Regions from separate parts of the Arthrobacter stackebrandtii genome, predicted to be linked through region 1. Evidence: predicted binding sites of a transcription regulator. Region 1 holds the regulator's gene; the other holds the start of a gene.

Region 1 (9,954 bases):
CGCACCTCTGGGACGCGGATTCGATCATTGATGCGTGGCTCGCTAATGTGTGGCTCCTGTTGCAAAAGAAAAGGTGAGTACCACCAGCAACGGAGAAGGCCTCCAAACTGCCGGTGCAGTGGAGGCCTCTAAGATTTGGCACACGGCCCGCGGACGGACTGCGATCAACTTCCCCCTGGGAAGTGCCAACCTGAACCAGACAACGCCACGGATGGGTCGAAAGGTGGGAGAGGACTCCACTTGCAAACTCACTGCTGCCTGCCAGTCCTGTGACTTTCGTCTTTTGGACACAAACAAATAACAGCAACGAGTCGGTCTGTGACAAGCTTAGCAGTATGAACACCCAAGATAATAATTCGGACACCCGCAACAGCTTCAACGACTACCAGGAAGAGGCGCTCAGCGACGACCAGGCCGCCTCGGTGGTGCGCGACATCGCTGAAGTTCCGGCGATTGAAGTCATTACGACGGCGGCCGTCCACCTCATGAGCGCAGCGGCAGTCAAGTGCGGCCTGGCTGCCGGACCCGACGCGGAGGAGCTGAAGGACCTGGATGAGGCCCGCAAGCTGATCACCGCCCTGGCCGGTTTTGTCACGGCCGCCGCCCCTGAAATTGGCAGCCAGCATGCCGGACCGTTGCGCGACGGCCTGCGCTCCCTGCAGCTGGCCTTCCGCGAGGCGTCCACGATTCCCGACGCCCCCGGCAAGGGCCCGGGCGAGAAGTTCACCGGACCGGTCAACTAGCCCCCGCACCCTCCCCGACCTCGCTTCACCGGGCCGGGGAACCCCCGGGCGCGCGGGCCCGCATGCTAGGTGCACTGACTTGACTTCGCATGTGGCCCGTTTCATAAATTCTGTGCGGCGGTTGCTGGATCGAATCCACGGTTTTTCCGTGTTTTCGGTCCAACAACCGCCGCACAGAGTGCTTTAAGCGGTGTCTTAGACCGGATCCGGCTCCCCTGGGAGCCCGTCGAGGTCGTCGTCGCGGCATGCGCTGCCGCCCGGCTCCCGACTCTTCCGGCTTCGCCGGTTCCACATCGCCATGGCCAGCAGCCCCGCAATGGCCAGGACCGCACAGATAGCGCCAACCACCACGAACCCGGCCCAGGCGCCGACGTTGTCGATCAATGCACCGGCAAAGGGCGCACCCATGGCGTTGCCCATGGTCATCGACGAGCCGTACCAGCCCATGGCCTCGCCGCGGCGCTTCTCCGTCACCAGGTCGGCAATGTGTTCGGCGCTGGAGGTCAGCACGGGTGCGCACAACAGTCCCGGCGGGATGGAGAGCAGTCCCAGGGTCCAGGCATCGGTGGCAAAGCCCATGGGGATGATCAGCACGGCCATGCCCATGAGCAGCCACAGCGGGTTGATCGACTTGTGCAGCGCACCGTAGATGATGCCGCCCACAATGGAGGCGCCGCACCAGAACACAAACACAATGCCAAGGTCGCCAATGAGGTCGTTTTCGCGCATGACGGCGACCATGCCGACATTGGTGCCCGAGAGCACCAGGCCGGCACCCAGTGAGGTGCCGAGAATGGCCAGCACGGCCAGGTTCACCCAGCCGAGGCTGTGCCTTGACCGCAGCCACATCCGGGCGACAGCATTCCGGCCGGTGAGGTCCGGGGCGGGGATGGCGTCCTCGGCGGGACCGGCGTCAAGAGTGCCGACGGATTGGCCGACAGCCACGTAGGCACCCTTTTGCCCCGACCTGGTGGGCGGGTTGAAACACATCAGGAAGCCGCCGGCCACGGCCACCGAGACGCCGATGACGACCAGGCCCACCGATGTGTGCGTGGTCGTGGCCAGCATGACACCGGCGGCCGGGCCCACCATGAAGGTCAGCTCGCCCCCCATGGAGTCCAGGGCATAGGCGGTGCGCCGCTGTTCCGCCGGCACCATGACGCTGAGCGCCTGTCGCACCACGGAGAAGATGGGCACGGCGAAGAGCCCGCCAATAAACGCCGCCACGATCAGGAACTGGAAGTTCAGCAGCGGAGCCGTGCTCCAGACCACGAGTTCTGCCACAACGGAGGGTACGAGGGCCCGGCGCAAACCATAGATGTCCACCATCCGTCCGCGCCACGGAGCACCGAAGGCCATGCCGATGGTGATGGCTGCGGCCACCATTCCGGCGGCGGCATAGCTCAGCCCCATGGTTTCCACCACGTGCAGGGTGAGCAGGACTCCGGCGGCTGCATGGGGGATGCGGGCGACCATGGCGATCAGCAGCAGCCGGCGCACGGGTCCGACCGCTAGAATTTCGCGGTAGGCGGCAAAGTTCACTGAGGGAACCGTCTCTCTTGTGATGCATCACAGGTGAGCGTCGGCTTCCCTGCGGCGTTTAGGTCTGTTGGTGGCGCAGTCGAAGCTGGACGGAGTCGACGCCCTGGGCGAAGACGTCGTCGCGTGCCCAATATTCCTGCAGGTGGGTGATCACACCATTCAGAGCGGACTGGTCGAGTCCGGGCAAAAGGGTGAGGGTGACGCACAGTTCCGGTCCGGTTCCGCCGCCCGATACCAACCGTCCAGACGGTTCAATATCGGTGTCCCACTGGGATTCTATGCCCTGACCGGCGCTGGCGGAAATGCCGACCACCAGGGGATGTCCCAAGTTCGCCAACGACCGCTCCAATACCTGCGCAACAGCCGGGTTGCCATAGCTGGGCAGCCAGTCCTGCTGCTGGGCCAGGGCCCACATGGCGGGGCGCCGGACCACGAACGGACGCTGCGAACCCGGATCCAGGACCATCAGCTGAGCCTCTTCGGCCACGGCGGACAGCGCAGCCCGTGCGGCATAGACAGCAACGGGCCGCGCCTCCGGATGCCACTTTGCCAGGGCGTCGGCGTGGGTGAAGGCCGGCAGGGCCCGCCGCCCGTCCGGGCCCTGCAACGTCACCAGCGCCATGTCCGATTCCTTGTCGGACACCAGCCCGTTCTCACCCACGGTGGACTCGGCCAGCTGCGCCACGATGGGAATGAACACGCGAGCCTGTGCCAGCGAGGCAACTACGGCCGCCTCCGTCCCGTCACCGGAGGCGAGCTGCGCGATGGCGGCGGCAAACGCGGCGTCCATGGCGCCGTCGTCCGCGTCAAAGTTGTGGTACTTTTCCTGCGCCGGCAGGTCCCGGCCCGCCCACGGCTGGCCGGCGGAGTCGGTGGTGCCGCCGGCTCCGGCCAGGGCCGCGGCGATGTGGCCGGGCAGGTGCTTTTTGGGCTGTTCCGTCATGGCCTAGCGGCGGCCTGCAACGTCGAGGGCTTCGGGGAGGGTGAACTGGCCGGAGTAGAGCGCCTTGCCGATGATGGCACCTTCAACACCCTCGCCAACGAGTTCGCGCAGCACACGCAGGTCCTCGAGGCTGGAGATGCCGCCGGAGGCAACCACGGGCTTGGCTGTGCGTGAGCACATTTCGCGCAGCAGTTCCACGTTGGGGCCGCGCAGCGTGCCGTCCTTCGTGACGTCGGTGACCACGTACCGCGCGCAGCCGGCGTCCTCGAGGCGGGCCAGGACCTCCCAGATGTCGCCGCCTTCCTTGGTCCAGCCGCGGCCGGCCAGGGTGGTCCCGCGCACGTCGAGCCCGACGGCGATCTTGTCGCCGAAGCGCTCGATCACCTTGGCGGTCCATTCCGGATTCTCGAGTGCGGCGGTGCCGAGGTTGACGCGGCCGACGCCGAGTTCCAGGGCGCCTTCCAGGGAGGCGTCGTCGCGGATGCCTCCTGAGAGCTCCACCTTCACAGAGAGCTCCTGGACCATTTCGCGCAGCAGCTCCACGTTGGAGCCGCGGCCAAACGCTGCGTCAAGGTCAACGAGGTGCACCCACTCGGCGCCGTTGTTCTGCCAGTTCAGGGCAGCCTCAAGGGGTGAGCCGTAGCTGGTTTCCGAGCCGGCCTCGCCCTGGACGAGGCGCACGGCCTGCCCGTCGGCAACATCCACGGCGGGCAGCAATTCCAAAATGGGGGTGGTCATGGGATCCTCAACATCGACTAGAAAACTGTGAAATCTGGCTGCGGCGCGCTTGCCGCGTATTACTGGGTGAACAGGTATGCCGCCACAAGGGACATGACGGCCAGGAAGGCAAAGCTGTACGGAATCCAGCGTGCGGTCTTTTGCTGGTAGAACGTGTAGGCGCCGCCTATGAGCAGGCCGGCGAGGGCCATCAACAACAGCGAGTACATCAGCCGGCCGCCGGTGCAGTGGCAGGGGCCGGCGCAGCGGGCCTCAGGGAGGCGACCCAGTTGCGCAGGAGGCGTGCTCCGGCGTCGCCCGATTTTTCCGGGTGGAACTGGGTGGCGCACAGCGGGCCGTTTTCCACGGCCGCGATGAACGGTGCCCCGTGCTCTGACCAGGTCACCATCGGCGGGCGCATTTTGGGCTGCAGGACCTCAAAGTCCCATTTCTGCACGCCGTACGAGTGAACAAAGTAGAAGCGCTCGTTCTCCACGCCTTCAAACAGTTTGCTGCCTTCGGGCGCCTTGATCGTGTTCCAGCCCATGTGCGGCACCACGTCGGCGGGCAGAAGTTCCACCGTGCCGGGCCACTCCCCCATGCCTTCGCGGTGGTTGCCGTGTTCAACACTGGCGTCGAACAGGACCTGCATGCCGACGCAGATGCCCAGCACGGCCCGGCCCCCGGCAACGCGGCGGCCGATCATGCGCAGCGCATCAACGTTTTTGAGTTCGTCCATGACGGAGCCGAATGCTCCGACACCGGGGACCACCAGGCCGTCGGCGTTGAGGACGTCATCTGCCTTGGCGCTGAGCGTGACGGCGGCACCGGCACGTTCCAGGGCGCGCACTGCGGAGCGGACGTTGCCCGAACCGTAGTCCAGGACGGTGACGGTGGGTTGTGCTGCTGTGGTTTCAGAACTCACAAAAGGCCCTTCGTGGAGGGGATCCCGGTGACGCGGGGATCTGGTTCGACGGCTGAACGGAGTGCACGGGCAAAGGCCTTGAACTGGGCCTCGACAATGTGGTGCGGGTCCCGGCCTGCGATGACTGTCATGTGCAGGCAGATCTGGGCGTGCAGCGTGATGGCTTCAAAAACGTGGCGGGTCAGCGAACCGGTGAAGTGTCCGCCGATCAGGTGGTACTCCTGGCCCGCGGGTTCTCCGCCGTGCACGAGGTACGGGCGGCCGGAGACATCCACAACGGCGTTGGCCAGGGCCTCGTCGAGCGGGATGGTGGCCTCGCCGAAGCGGCGAATGCCAGCCTTGTTGCCCAGCGCCACCCTCAGGACCTCGCCCAGGGAGATCGCCACATCCTCCACCGTGTGGTGGGCGTCGATGTGGGTGTCGCCGGTGGCCTTGATGTTCATGTCGATCAGCGAGTGCTTGGACAGTGCCGTGAGCATGTGGTCGTAGAACGGCACGGACGTGTCGATGCTGGACACCCCGGTCCCGTCAAGGTTGATCTCAACCATGACACTCGACTCGCTCGTGGCACGCTCCAAACGGGCGGTCCGACCCTGGCCGGGCGTAATCTCAGTCATTGCAGCAGTCCTTTGGTCCACGTGCGCATCCCTGCCCGGCGGCGCAGGGCAGCAACGGGCGCACAAACGTCTTTGTGATTGTCTCCAGTTTAGGAGAGAGGGCGAGGTATTGCCCAAACAGTCCACCCGGCGGTCGCCGCTCCGGCCGGGGACGACGCCGGAACGCGCCGACGCGTCAACCGGCGAGGATGGCGCGCATGCCGTCAAGGAACGCCGTGGTTTCGGCCTCCGTGCCGGCGGTAACGCGCAGGTGTCCCGGGATTCCGACATCGCGAATGAGGACACCTCGGGCCAGCAGCGCCTCCCATACGGCATTGGGGTCCTCGAGCCCGCCAAAGAAGACAAAATTGGAGTCAGACGGCGCGGGCGTCAGGCCCAGCTCCACCAGCCCCTCGACGATGCGGTCCCGCTGGACCTTGATGGCCTCAACATTGGCCAGCAGTGACTCGGAGTTGCGCAGGGCGGCAACGGCGGCCGCCTGGGTGATGGCCGAGAGGTGGTACGGCAGACGGACCAGGCGCAGCGCGTCGGTGACCTCCGGGGCGGCGGCCAGGTAGCCCAGCCGGGCGCCGGCCATGGCGAAGGCCTTGCTCATGGTGCGCGAGACAACCAGGCGGGGCCGGCCCTCAAGCAGGCCAAGCGCACTGCTTGTTCCGGTGTGGGAGAACTCGGCGTACGCCTCGTCAACGATCACAATGGTCCTTGAGGCCTCGCCGGCTTCGTAGACAGCCTCGACCACGTCCAGGCCAAGTGCCGTCCCGGTGGGGTTGTTGGGTGAGCACAGGATGACGATGCTGGGTGCCTGTTCCCGTACCTGCGCTGCGGCCGATTCGGCGCTGAGGCCGTAGTCCCCGGCACGGACGCCGGCAAGGTAGCTGGTTCCGGTTCCGCTGGCGAGCAGCGGGTACATGGAGTATGTGGGAGGGAAGCCCATGACGGAGCGGCCGGGCCCGCCGAACGCCTGAAGGAGCTGCTGGAGGACTTCGTTGGAGCCGTTGGCGGCCCAAATGTTCCCTTCAGCCAGGCCGTGGCCCAGGTAGGCGGCAAGTTCCTGCCGCAGGGTGGTGAATTCCCGGTCCGGGTAGCGGTTGAGGTGGTCCAGTTCGGCGGCAACGGCGGCGAGGATGGCATCCCTGGCATCCTGCGGAACACCAAAGGTGTTTTCGTTGACGTTGAGCAGGATGGGAACATCCAGCTGCGGTGCACCGTAGGGGTGCTGGCCGCGCAGGTCGTCGCGGAGGGGCAATTGTGCGAGGCGTTCGAACTGATCCATGGCTCCAGCTTATTTGCAGTGACCGGCAAACGGCGAAATCGTTTCGCCGTACGGACGCCGATGACGAAGCCCGGATGCAGGGGCTACTTGGGCAGAGGGACAAACAACTGCTGGCCCGCATGCAGGACTCCGGCCCCAAGCTGGTTCAGGGCCACGATCTCCTGCACGACGTCCCGGACATTCCGGTCCGGGTCTACCCCAGCGGCAATGCTCCACAGGCTGTCGCCCTCCAGCACGGTCACGGTGGTGGCGTAGTCGGCCATGTCGACGGTGGAGAACTGGGTGGCAGCATGGGCCGGGCTGACCATGGAACCGAAAATGATGCCCAGGCATGCGAACACCAGGGCCGCTGCCGAAACGATGGCAGGGATGCCGAAGAAGACGAGCCGGCCGCGCCGGGTCAGCTGGAGCCCGTGGAGTGCGGGCAGTGATGGTGCCGTTGCAACCATTGCGTTCATGACTTCTGGTCCTTTCGCTGTGGAGTTGGATCCGCGGCCACAAGCACCCCTAGGATCAACTTTCCATGCTTCATATCTTCGATAGAACGTATGTTCTAACTTGCTACTAGTACAGTTTTAGCATCTACGGACGACACTTGCCAAGGGCTGATAGAACAAACGTTTGAAATTCACCCCCGCGTGGCTTAAACTTGCAGTACAAGGATTGGCCGCTAGAAGCAGTCCACCAGCAGGCACTGACATTGTTTGGTGCAGCCACGAAAGGACCGATGGAACCATGGAGCTTCCCGACCCACCGCACCGCATCCCCCAGGCACCCAGCCGCGCCGGCATGAAGGGGCTCACCGTGCGGCAAAAGAAGATCCTTGAGTGCATCCAGCGCTCCATCGCGGACAAGGGCTACCCGCCGTCAATGCGCGAGATCGGCGATTCCGTGGGGCTCGCCAGCCTGTCCAGCGTCACGCACCAGCTCACGCAGCTTGAACGCCATGGCTACCTGCGGCGCGACCCCAAGCGCCCCCGGGCCATGGAGGTCCTCATCCCGCTGGTCCTGGACGACGGCAAGGTGGAAATCGAGGGCGTGAGTTCACCCAAGTCACTGCGCAGCTCCAACGGCCTGAACTTTGCCGAACTCAGCAGTTCCTCAGACACCGCGTTCGTGCCGCTTGTTGGCCGCATCGCCGCCGGCGGACCCATCCTGGCCGACCAGGCTGTGGATGACATCATGCCGCTGCCACGCCAGATCGTGGGCAGCGGAGAGCTGTTCATGCTGAAGGTGCAGGGAGACTCCATGATCGACGCCGCCATCTGCGACGGCGACTGGGTGGTGGTGCGCCAGCAGAACACCGCCAACAACGGCGACATTGTTGCGGCACTTCTTGAAGATGAGGCCACCGTCAAGACATTCCGCCAGCGCGACGGCCACATCTGGCTGCTGCCCCAGAACACCCGCTACGAGCCGATCCTCGGCGACCACGCGACCATCATGGGCAAGGTGGTCTCCGTGCTGCGCAGCCTGTAGGCGGCACTGCTCCGCGGCACGGCAACAAGGCAACTGACGCGAAGGAGGCGCCCCGGACCATGGTCCGGGGCGCCTCCTTCGCGTCTGTCCTTCTACGCTGGACCGCTGCGGTGTGCAGCAGCACTGCCCTTCCGCCGTACGCCGCCTACTTGCCGGAGAGGCGCTTGAGGGCAGACAGTGCCACGGCACGGTCCTTCGTCGCCCAGAATGGTGGCAGGGCCGCCCGCAGGAATCCGCCGTAGCTGGCGTTCGCCAGCCGAGAGTCAAGAACCGCAACCACGCCGCGGTCCTGGCTGGAGCGGATCAGCCGCCCCACGCCCTGTGCCAGCCGCACGGCGGCATGGGTGGCGGAAATGGCGATGAATCCGTCGCCACCACTCTGGGCAACGGCCCGTGCGCGGGCGGTGACGAGAGGGTCGTCGGGACGCGGGAACGGGATCCTGTCGATGACGACCAGGCGGCAGGATGCACCCTGGACATCAACACCCTGCCACAGCGACATGGTGCCGAACAGGCAGGTGTCCGGTTCGTCGGCAAACTGCTTGATGAGACCGGACATTGAGGAGTCGCCCTGGCACAGGATCTTCATTTTGAGCTTCTTGCGCAGCTTTTCGGCAGCGTCTTCCGCCGCCCGCCGGGAGGAGAAGAGTGCAAGGGTCCCGCCTCCGGCCGCGGTGATGAGCTCGGCCAGCTCGTCCAGCTGTTCCGGAGACGTGCCGAAACCGGGTTTCTGCAGGTGGGCGGCCACGTACAGCATGCCCTGCTTGGGGTAGTCAAAGGGGGAACCGACGTCGGCCCCGCTCCAGGCAGGCGCGCTGGGGCCCAGCAGGCCCAGCCCACCGGCCGTGGCCTGGAAGGAATCGCCAATGGCCAGGGTGGCCGATGTGAGCACCACCGTACGGTCCGCAAACAGTCCCTCCCGAAGCTTCATGGCAACGCTCAACGGGGCGATGTTGATGGTGGCGGGTTCATTGGGGTCGGCTTTTTGGTAGCCTTTCCCGGGTGCGAAGGTGCCGGGGCGGGAGGCCCACACCACTTCGCCGGCATCGGCAGCGGCAAGCAGGCGTTCGCACAGGTCGAAGACCAGGTTCAATCTAGACCTGGCAATGGACCGCCCGCCGTCAACGGCGGCATTCCCGTCCGGCTTGGAGTCGGAGAGGGCCGCACGCACGGCATCGCGCACCTGCTCGACGGCCTGGGACTGGGCCTCGTTGAGCCCGTTGGGCATAAGGCCTTCGGGCACCCCGGCCAGGGCAAAGTCCAGTGCCGTGGCGCCGGCATGCAGCGCGTCCACGGAGACGCCCGTGTGCTTGCGGGTGCTGGAGGCCGCGGCCTGCACCATCTGCACGGAGAGCTGGCCGGTGACGGCCCCGGTTACCCTGTCCTGCAGTTCGTGGGCCTCGTCCACCACCACGACGTCGTATTCGGGAAGCACGGCGATGCCCTCGAACGCGCTGATGGCCAGCATGGCGTGATTGGTCACCACGATGTCGGCGTCGGCACCGCGTGCCCGGGCCAACTCGGAGAAGCACTCCGTGGCGAGCGGGCATTTTGCGGCACCCAGGCATTCCATGGAAGTGACAGAAACCTGCCGCCAGGCCTTGTCGGTGACGCCGGGGACCAGTTCGTCACGGTCGCCCGTTTCGGAGTCCTGGGCCCATTCCCGCAGCCGCACCACTTCCTTGCCCAGGGCCGAGGTGGGTCCCGTGCCGGCC
Region 2 (9,954 bases), 3.5 Mb from region 1:
TCAAGCTCAAAACGCTCGGGCAGGTTGAAGTCCAGCTGGATGGTGGACATCTGCCAGGTGCGGCCCAGCGCATCCTTGGCCTGCACGGAGATCTTGGGGCCGTAGAACGCGGCTCCGCCGGGGTCGGCGACGAGTTCCAGGCCGGATTCGCGGGCGACATCGGCCAGGGTCTGGGTGGCTTCCTCCCAGACTGCGTCGTCTCCGACAAACTTTTCCGGATCCTTGGTGGACAGTTCCAGGTAGAAGTCCTCCAGTCCGTAGTCCTTCAGCAGGGACAGGACAAAGTTCAGGGTCTCGGTGAGCTCATCCTTCATCTGCTCCTTGGTGCAGTAGATGTGGGCGTCGTCCTGGGTCATGCCGCGCACGCGGGTCAGGCCGTGGACCACGCCGGACTTCTCGTAGCGGTATACCGAGCCGAATTCGAACAGGCGCAGTGGCAGTTCCCTGTAGGAGCGTCCGCGGGAGCGGAAGATCAGGTTGTGCATGGGGCAGTTCATGGGCTTGAGGTAGTAGTCCTGGCCGGGCTTGCGCACCGTGCCGTCCTCGTTCAGTTCGGCATCCACGTGCATGGGCGGGAACATGCCGTCCCGGTACCAGTCCAGGTGGCCGGAGACCTCGTACAGGTTGGCCTTGGTGATGTGCGGGGTGTAGACGAACTCGTAGCCGGCCTCAACGTGGCGCTTGCGCGAGTAGTCCTCCATCTCCTTGCGGATGATGCCGCCCTTGGGGTGGAAGATGGGCAGGCCGGAGCCCAGCTCGTCCGGGAAGGAGAACAGGTCCAGTTCCACGCCAAGCTTGCGGTGGTCGCGGCGCTCGGCCTCGGCGATGCGCTCCTGGTGGGCTTTGAGGGCTTCCTTGGTGGGCCAGGCCGTTCCGTAGATGCGCTGCAGCTGCTGGTTGTTCTGGTTGCCCAGCCAGTAGGCAGCGGAGGTGCGGGTCAGGGCGAAGGCGTTGGAGATCAGCTTCGTGTTTTGCAGGTGCGGGCCGCGGCAGAGGTCGCACCAGACTTCCTCACCGCTCTTGCGGTCGATGTTGGAGTAGATGGTGATGTCACCGGCACCCACCTCAACGTTCACGCCCTCGGCGGAGTCGCCGTCGTTCTTCTTGCCCAGCAGCTCCAGCTTGTAGGGCTCGTTGGCCATGGCTTCGCGGGCCTCGTCCTCGGAGACCACACGGCGGGCAAACTTCTGGTTCTGGTTGACGATCTTGAGCATCATCTTCTCAAGCGTCTTCAAGTCTTCGGGAGTGAAGGGCTCGGCGACGTCGAAGTCGAAGTAGAAGCCGTCGGTGATGTAGGGGCCGATGCCGAGCTTCGCGTCGGGGCGCAGCTGCTGCACGGCCTGGGCCATGACGTGGGCGGTGGAGTGGCGCAGCACGTCCAGGCCGTCGGGGGAATCGATCGTGACGGCTTCCACGGAGGCGCCGTCCACGAGTTCCGCTGCGAGGTCCTTCAGGGCGCCGTCGACGCGCATGACAACAACGTCGCGGCGTTCAAAGAACAGCTCCGCGCCGGTGGTGCCGGTGGCCACCGCAGTCGTCTCGCCGTCGACATTAATGGTGATCTGTGTATCCACTGGCACTGGTAACTCCTTGTTTGTCATGTACGGCTCCTTGTCCAAGCAACATACGGGGGTTGCTGTGAGCCTCTTCGATGGTATCGGTTCGCCGGGCGCCCACCAACACGGGCGGGTCGGTCAGCCGGCGGCCGCAGGCGCGGCGCCGGGCACCGGCAGCGAGACGGTGTCGTGCAGGTCCCACGCCTCCAGCGCCTGCACCGTGATGCCGCGCGGGCCCGTCCGCCGGGTCAGGCCGCGAATCAGCAGCATGCGGGTGCCAAAGAGCAGCGGCCCGGACTTGTCCTGCGCCTCGGAGAAGAAGACGGTGTCCACGCAGCCGGTGCCGTCATCAACACTGATGAACACCACCCGTTTCCCGCCGCGCATGGGCGGGGTCTGGGTGGCGATCCGCACCCCGGCCACCAGCACCTCGGTGTTGTTGCGCAGGCCCAGCAGTTCCTCCGCCCGGTGCACGCCCACCGCGTCCAGGTAGGGCGCGTAGCTGCCCATCAGGTGTTCGCTGACATCCAGGGAGAGCAGGTCCAGCTCGGTGCGCACCGTCTCCGCCATGGCGGGCGCCGGGTGCTCGGCTGCGAGCGCACCCAGTTCCACATCCTCCATGGGCAGGGCGAGCTGCCCGGAGATGGGTTCGCTGCGCTTGTTGGCCGAGCGGGCGGGCAGGCTGTTGACGTGCGCCACGAGGTCGGCCCGGTTGGCCGTGTTGCCCGTGAGTTCCTTCGCCTTGCTGTGCAGGGAGTCGAGGGCGCCAAGCTGGGCCAGGCGTTTCAGGGTGGGCCGGCTCAGCCTGGCCCGGTCGCGCAGGTCTGCGAGGGAGTCGTAGGGCTGGGCCGCAACGATGCGCTTGAGCTCGGTCCCGCTCAAACCGTAGACCCCGGCCAGCGACAGCCGGATCCCTGTGGTCCCGTCCGGCGTGCGTTCGGCCCGGTACTCGCCGGTGCTGGCGTTGATGTCCAGCGGCAGGATGGGGATGCCCAGGCGCCGCGCCTCGGCCACAAGCAGCCGGCGCGGGTACATGCCGGGGTCGTGTTCCCACAGCCCGGTGAGGAATTCGGCAGGGTGGTGCGCCTTCAGCCAGGCCGACTGGTAGGTGGGCACGGCGAACGCTGCCCCGTGCGCCTTGCAGAAGCCAAAGCTGCCAAAGGCCTTCAGCGTCCCCCACACCTCTTCAATGGCCGACGGCGCGTACCCCCGTCCCGCTGCCTTCTCCCGAAAGTAGGCTTCCACCGCGGGCTCCACATCTTCCTTGCCCAGTGCGCGCCGGAATTCGTCTGCGCGTGAGAGCGTGCATCCGGTCATGACGTGGAAGGTGCGCAGGACCTGTTCGTGGAACACGGTGACGCCGTGGGTTTCCGCCAGGACGGGGACCAGGTCGGGGTGCGGGTAGCGGGGTGCGGCGAATCCGGCCCTGCTTTCCAGGAAGGGCTTGACCATGTTTGACTGCATGGGCCCGGGGCGGAAGAGCGAGATGTCGATAATGAGGTCGTTGAACTCGGCGGGCGCCATCTTGCCCACCAGTTCCCGCTGGCCCGGGGACTCGATCTGGAAGCAGCCCAGCGTGTGGGTGCTGCGGATCAGCTCAAAGGTGGGTTCGTCGTCGAGCGGGACGGCGTCCAGGTCTATGGCGCCGGTGGCGTCAATGAACGGCGCGTCCGGTGCGTGCCCGCCCTCCGCCGCCACGGCCTCCTTCGAGGGGTGCAGGCGGATGACCTCACGCACCGCGTACGCCATGGCGCTTTGCATGCGCACGCCAAGCACATCCAGCTTGAGCATGCCCATGGCGTCCATGTCGTGCTTGTCGAACTGGCTCATGGGCAGGCCCATGCCGCTGGGCTGCACCGGTGTGCGGTCCAGAAGCGAGGAGTCCCCCAGGATCACCCCGCACGGGTGCATGGAGATGTGCCGCGGCAGGGAGTCCAGGCGCTCGGTGAGGTCCACCAGCAGGTCCAGCTGCGCCCCTCCCCGGTGCCCGCCGCCGTCGCGGAAACCTGTGCCGTCAGTGCCGTCCGGCAGGCCAGTGCCGTCCATGCCATAGGTGCCGTCCGGGTCCTCCGGGCCGTTCAGCCCTCGGGATTCCCGGACGCGGGCGGCAAAGTCGCGCAGCTCCGGCTTCTCCTCCAGCGCCTCCCGGAAGGATCCGGCAGAGAACCGCCACAGCTGCTTGGCGATTTCATCGATCTCCCCCTTGTCCATCCCCAGTGCCAGCCCGGCATCCCGGACGGCTCCGCGGGCCCGGTAGCTGTTCTGCATGCTCATCAGGGTGACCCGTTCGGAGCCGAAGCGCTCAAAGATGCGGCGGTACACGTTGTGCCGTTCGGCGCTTTCGACGTCGAGGTCGATGTCCGGCAGCGTGGAGCGGTCCAGGGACAGGAAGCGCTCAAAGAGGAGATCGTTGGCGATGGGGTCCACCGCGCTGATGCCCAGCAGGTAGTTGACCAGCGACGACGCACCCGAACCTCTCGCGGCCCGGCGCACCCCCATGGAGCGGATCATTTCGGAGACCTCGGCCACGGTGAGGAAGTAGGAGTCAAAGCCCAGCCCGGAAATCGTGGACAGCTCCGTCTCCAGCCGGTTGCGCACCTTTAGGAGCTTCTCCCCGCGCAGCCCGGCAAAGCGCTGGTGCAGCCCCGACTCGGCACGCTGGCGCAGTTCCGCGGCGGCAGGCTGGGACAGGCCCAGCACGTGCGCTTCAGGTGTCCTGGGCGTTTTCCAGCCGAGGTCCGCCACGGGGTCAAGCCGGCACTTGTCGGCCAGCTGGGCGGTGTTGGCCCACAGCTGCCGCAGTTCCGCCCCGCCCCAGCCGCCCTGGCGGATGACCTCCCGTGCCACCACTTCCATGTCCGCGGCACTTTTGAGCCAGGCCCGGCTGGTGCGCTGCAGGCCCTCGTGCCTGTCCAGTGCCGTCAGCGGGGCAATGTTCCGGGCGGCGTCCAGGACGTCGGCGGTGGGGGCATCCACCTCGCGGGCGTAGCGGACGGCGTTGCTCAGCACGGCCGGGACATCGAATTCCTGTGCCAGCTTCAGCATGCGCACGGCGTGCGTGGTGCTCATGGGCGCGCCGGGCTCGCTCTGGTGGCTGACGATCTCCACCACCATGGACCCGGCGGGCATGGCCGCGCGCCATGCCAGGAACCTGGTCCTCGGCAGCAGGTACCTGCGCCCGTTCAGGGCCCTTGCCACGGGCGAATCAGGCCCCAGCAGCACCGTCAGGGCCGGCTTTCCGCTGGCCGCGTCCAGCACCCCCGCAGCCAGCTGCCCCAAGGTCAGCCCGACCCGGTTCCTGGGCTGGGCATGTGCTGACGAGACGAGCCGGCACAGGGCCGCGTACCCTGTTCCCGGCGGCAGTGAGCTGCCGCCGTGGGCCAGCACCACCACCCGCCCGGCAGTCTCCATCCCGTCCGGGCCTTCCTCCAGCACGGCCAGGTCAACGCCGACGATGGGGTCGATCCCGGCCGCCATGCAGGCCTTCACATGTTTGACAGCACCGTACAGCCCGTCCCTGTCCGCAATGCCCAGTGCGTCCCCGTCAACGGCGGCCGCCGCCACCAGTTCCTGCGGCCACGAAACACCGAAGTGGGCGCTGAAGGCTGAGGAGGCGTGGAGGTGGACAAAGTTACGCACCGTCCAGCCCCTCCCCCGGGTCCAGGCCAAAGTCGCCGCCGGCGTCCACGGCGCCACCAGGATCGCCGTCCGCGGGGTCCTCCGCAAACACGGCGTCCTCCGGGTCATAAATCTTTATGACCCGCCACCTGCCGGCGGGCCGGTAGTGGGCCACGTCCAGGCTGAAGGGCTGCGCCGTGCCGTCGCTGAGAACCATGCGCCAGATCTGGGTGTCGACGGCCCCCACCCCGGTGCCCGGCGGGAGTCGTTCGTCACGCTCCCACCAGGCCCGGCGCTCATACCAGCACAGCGGATGCGGGGCCACGTCGTAGACCGTCCCGCGCCACACCAGCTGCGCGGGCTCCCCCTGCGCTGAATACATCACATCCACGGCCTCGCTAAAGATGCCCATGCACGTGCTCCCATCCCAGCCGGCAGCAACTGCCGGCCCAAATCGCGCACCGAATACCAGTGCCGCAAATTTGATTAGTATATATGTTCGACTGAATTTCAGTGTACGCTCAATTCCATGCGGAAGTAACCGCTCAATTGGGAAGAACGCACGGTCCGGGCACCAGTTCGGCATCGATCGCGTTATGTAGATAGCTGACAACGCAACGGGCGTCTACCATGGCCTTACGGCCATTGGTTCAGGCGCGCTACCAGCGCCACAACGATTTTTAAGGAGCGTTCCATGACAGACATGGTCACCCTCATCGCCAAAACCACTCCGTTGGAGCGGGAGTTGAACATCACTTCCCGCACCGTGCAGCCAACCGACCTTCCGCGCCTCGGCGAGCTCTACTTCACCGCCTACGACGCCGGTGTTGCCGGCGATTCACTCGAGGTGGCCATTGCCGACATGCAAGCCTCCCTGGAGGGCAAGTACGGCCCGTTCCTGCCCGAGGCATCCCACGTTGCCCTGGATGAAAGCGGCAAGATCGTTGCCGCGGTCCTCGTCGTCGAACGCGCCGTGGGCGATGACACCCCGGAAGCACCCTTCATCATCGAACTGATCACGGACCGTGAGCACCGCCGCCGCGGCCTGGCCGAGGACCTGGTCCTGGCCACCCTGGACACGCTCTTCAACGAGGGCCAGAAGGACGTGGCCCTGCGCGTGGAGGCCAGCAACTCCGCCGCGCTGGCACTCTACCTCTCGCTGGACTTCCACCGCTGGTCCCCGGAGTCTGCCGAAGACTGACACCGGCACGACGGCGCACGGCCCGCCTTGGGCGCGCTGCCGGGTGCACCACCACTGCTACACCTCAATGGCCTCGATCAATTCGGGGCCATTGTTGCGTACATTGCCCACCGCACTGCCCACCGCATCCAGCTCCCACGCAGCAGCCAGGCCCCAGGCCTCGTCCAGTGCGGCGGCCAGCAGCGGGCCGGCATCCTTGGTTCCGGGGTCCAGCCATTCGACCAGCCCGTCCTTGCCCAGCGGCACAGGGAGCCGGTCATGCAGGGTGGCCAATTCGCCGTCGGGCGGGGAAGCCATGGTCAGGATGGTGCATGAGAGCAGCCACTGGTCAGGGGCGCCGTCCTCCTTGGCAGGGTCCTTCCACCACTCGTACAGCCCGGCGAAGACAATGAGCGAGCCGTCGGTGCTGTGCACGAAATACGGTTGCTTGGTCTTGCCGTCGGGCGACTTTTTCCATTCAAAATAGCCCTCCACGGGGACGCCGCAGCGCCTGGCCTTCATGGCGGCCCGGAAGGTGGGCTTCTCGGCGGCCGTTTCGCTGCGGGCGTTGAAGGCGCGCACGCCCACCGCGGGGTCCTTGGCCCAGCCGGGCACCAGGCCCCACTTGGCGACATGGACCTGCCGGTGCACGGCGCCGTCGATGATCCGCTCCAGCACAATGGGCACATCCGTGGTGGGTGCCACGTTCCATGAGGCGCGCAGCTCGAGGTTGGCATCCGCCTCGGCCTCCAGCTCCGCCACGAGGTCGCCCACTGCCCTTGCCATCACATAGCGTCCGCACATGAAAACCATGGTGGCACACTTTCGGCCCCGGCGGGGCGCCCCCGGCCCATGGCGGGCCCGGGCGGGAGGTGGCGGGGCGCCGGGAAGGCAGGCACCGCCGTCGAACGTCCCGAAGCAAGGAATATGCACGGCGGATAGTAGCGTTGTGCCTAGTAGCAAGCAATCTACCTTCAAGGAGCACCTACCGTGGACTTCACACCCGAGACCGGCACCATCACCATGTTTTCCACCACTTGGTGCGGCTACTGCAAGCGGCTGAAGAAGCAGCTGGATGCGGAGGGGATCGGCTACACGGAGATCAACATTGAGGAAGTGGCCGGCACTGCCGAGCTCGTCGAGAGCCTGAACAACGGCAACCAGACGGTGCCCACCGTCCTCTTCCCGGACGGCTCCGCCGCCACCAACCCCTCACTGAAGGACGTCGTGGAGCGCCTCGCCGCATAGCCGCCACCGGCATGCCGGACACCGGGCCGCACGCAACGCGGCCCCACCACAAGAGCCCCTTCAAGCGCCAACCATGTAGCCTGTCAGGAACCCCATCGAATGTTCCCGGCAAGGGAACACGGCTGCTTGAAGGAGCTCTTTATGGTTAACAAGGTCATTCACAGGGTCCAGGGCGCAGTGGTGCGCAGCAAGGACGCACCCGTCACGCTCGAGACCATCCTCGTGCCGGATCCGGGTCCCGGCGAGGTCCTCGTCGACATCCTCACCAGCGGCGTCTGCCACACCGACCTGCACTACAAGCAGGGCGGAATCAACGACGACTTCCCGTTCCTGCTGGGCCATGAGGCCACGGGCGTGGTCAACACGGTCGGCGCCGGAGTCACCAACGTGGTTCCCGGCGACCGCGTCATCCTGAACTGGCGCGCGGTCTGCGGCAACTGCCGCGCCTGCGCCAAGGGCCAGGCCCAGTACTGCTTCAACACCGCCAACGCCACGCAGAAGATGACGCTCGAGGACGGCACCGAGCTCTCCCCCGCGCTGGGCATTGGCGCGTTCATTGAGAAGACCCTCGTGGCTGCCGGGCAGTGCACCAAGGTCGACGCCGATGTGGACCCTGCCGCTGTCGGCCTCCTTGGCTGCGGCGTCATGGCGGGCCTGGGCGCGGCCATCAACACCGGCGGCGTCAAGCGCGGCGACACCGTGGCCGTCATCGGCTGCGGCGGAGTCGGCGCGGCCGCCATCGCAGGTGCCGCCCTGGCCGGCGCCACCACCGTCATTGCCGTGGACCGCGACCCGAAGAAGCTGGCCGCCGCCAAGGCGCTCGGCGCCACGCACACGGTGGACGCCACGGTTGAGGATGCGGTCGTCGCCATCCAGAACCACACCGGCGGTTTCGGGGCAGATGTGGTGATTGACGCCGTCGGACGTCCCGAGACGTACAAGCAGGCGTTCTATGCCCGCGACCTGGCCGGCACAGTGGTTTTGGTGGGCGTGCCCACCCCCGAGATGGTGCTCGAGCTGCCGCTGCTGGACGTGTTTGGGCGCGGCGGTTCGATGAAGTCGTCCTGGTATGGCGACTGCCTGCCGTCCCGCGACTTCCCGATGCTGGTTGAGCTGTACAAGCAGGGCAGGCTGGACCTGGATGCCTTTGTCAGCGAACGCATCACGATCAACGACATCGAGGCCGCTTTTGCCAAGATGGGCGAGGGCTCCGTGCTGCGATCGGTGGTGGAATTCGCATGAGCGCGCGCATTGAACGGCTCATCACCTCAGGCACCTTCTCGCTCGACGGCGGCACCTGGGACGTGGACAACAACGTATGGATAGTCGGTGACGATGCCCAGGTGTACGTCATTGACCCTGCGCACAATCCGGAGGCCATCAGGGAGGCCGTGGGGGAACGCACCGTCAAGGCCGTGCTGCTCACGCACGGCCACGACGACCACATCCGCCACGCCCGCGCCTTCGCCGCCCTGGTTGGGGCGCCGGTGCTCATGAACCCGGCCGACCAGATGCTGTGGGAGGACATCTACCCCGGCACCACGCCCGACGGCACCATCACCGACGGCGACGTGTTTGAGGTGGCCGGCACACAACTGGCGGCCCTGCACACACCCGGCCACTCCCCCGGGTCCATGTGCTTCCACGCAGCGGACCTGGGCACCGTGTTCTCCGGCGACACCCTGTTCAACGGCGGGCCGGGTGCCACGGGGCGCTCGTACAGCGACTTCCCCACGATCGTGAAGTCGATTTCGGAGCGGCTCATGGTGCTGGCGCCGGAGACCGTGGTCAACACCGGCCATGGCGACTCCACCACAGTTGGTGCCGAGGCCGCGGGCATCGCGGCCGCCCGGGACGGGCTGTAGCCCCACGCCCCCGCCGAACGTACAGTTGATGCCGGTGTTCTCCAAGAACACCGGCATCAACTGTACGTTCGGGCGGCAGCCTTGCTGACGGCCCGGGCTCCGCCACGGGTCAGCGGTCGGTGGTCTCCTGCGCCTTCGCAGCGGACGCCGGCGGACCATATTCGGTGGCTGCCCACGAAGCCAACAGCTGCAAGGCCTGCTCGGAGGCGGAACCCGGTTCGGCGGCGTAGATCGTCAGGGTCAGGCCGGGTTCAGCCGCCATTTCCAGTCCCTCATAGGCCAGGGTGATCTCGCCGACCACCGGATGATGGAACGTCTTTGACCCCGTGCCGTGATGCCTGACGTTGTGCGCACCCCAGCGGCTCCGGAACTCGTCGGAGCGGGTGGACAGTTCTCCGATCAGGTCGTGGAGTTCCTTGTTGTGGGGGTCGCGCGCCGCCTCGGTGCGCAAGATGGCCACCGTCACCTCGGCAAACAACTCCCAATC

The links. The regulator LexA, encoded in region 1, represses DNA repair genes until DNA is damaged. The targets are predictions, from matches to a motif close to TCGAACANNTGTTCGA.
Region 2: a site for LexA is predicted at 5,662-5,677, ahead of JOF48_RS15790 (DUF6504 family protein). Genes of this name have one in related genera too.

Annotation. Positions count from the first base shown of each region.
Region 1 is NZ_JAGIOI010000001.1:60,561-70,514, forward strand. Features, by position in the region: gene infC (translation initiation factor IF-3) at 1-5, opposite strand, end outside; gene JOF48_RS00265 (DUF1844 domain-containing protein) at 336-743, shown strand; gene JOF48_RS00270 (MFS transporter) at 939-2,285, opposite strand; gene JOF48_RS00275 (SseB family protein) at 2,344-3,228, opposite strand; gene priA (bifunctional 1-(5-phosphoribosyl)-5-((5-phosphoribosylamino)methylideneamino)imidazole-4-carboxamide isomerase/phosphoribosylanthranilate isomerase PriA) at 3,232-3,966, opposite strand; gene JOF48_RS00285 (hypothetical protein) at 4,026-4,175, opposite strand; gene hisH (imidazole glycerol phosphate synthase subunit HisH) at 4,175-4,870, opposite strand; gene hisB (imidazoleglycerol-phosphate dehydratase HisB) at 4,867-5,487, opposite strand; gene JOF48_RS00300 (histidinol-phosphate transaminase) at 5,663-6,760, opposite strand; gene JOF48_RS00305 (LysM peptidoglycan-binding domain-containing protein) at 6,844-7,218, opposite strand; gene lexA (transcriptional repressor LexA) at 7,496-8,239, shown strand; gene JOF48_RS00315 (ATP-dependent DNA helicase) at 8,385-9,954, opposite strand, start outside.
Region 2 is NZ_JAGIOI010000001.1:3,602,693-3,612,646, reverse strand. Features, by position in the region: gene thrS (threonine--tRNA ligase) at 1-1,601, opposite strand, end outside; gene JOF48_RS15795 (DNA polymerase III subunit alpha) at 1,695-5,195, opposite strand; gene JOF48_RS15790 (DUF6504 family protein) at 5,188-5,586, opposite strand; gene JOF48_RS15785 (GNAT family N-acetyltransferase) at 5,869-6,375, shown strand; gene JOF48_RS15780 (SOS response-associated peptidase) at 6,433-7,158, opposite strand; gene JOF48_RS15775 (mycoredoxin) at 7,345-7,602, shown strand; gene JOF48_RS15770 (S-(hydroxymethyl)mycothiol dehydrogenase) at 7,744-8,844, shown strand; gene JOF48_RS15765 (MBL fold metallo-hydrolase) at 8,841-9,467, shown strand; gene JOF48_RS15760 (helix-turn-helix transcriptional regulator) at 9,577-9,954, opposite strand, start outside.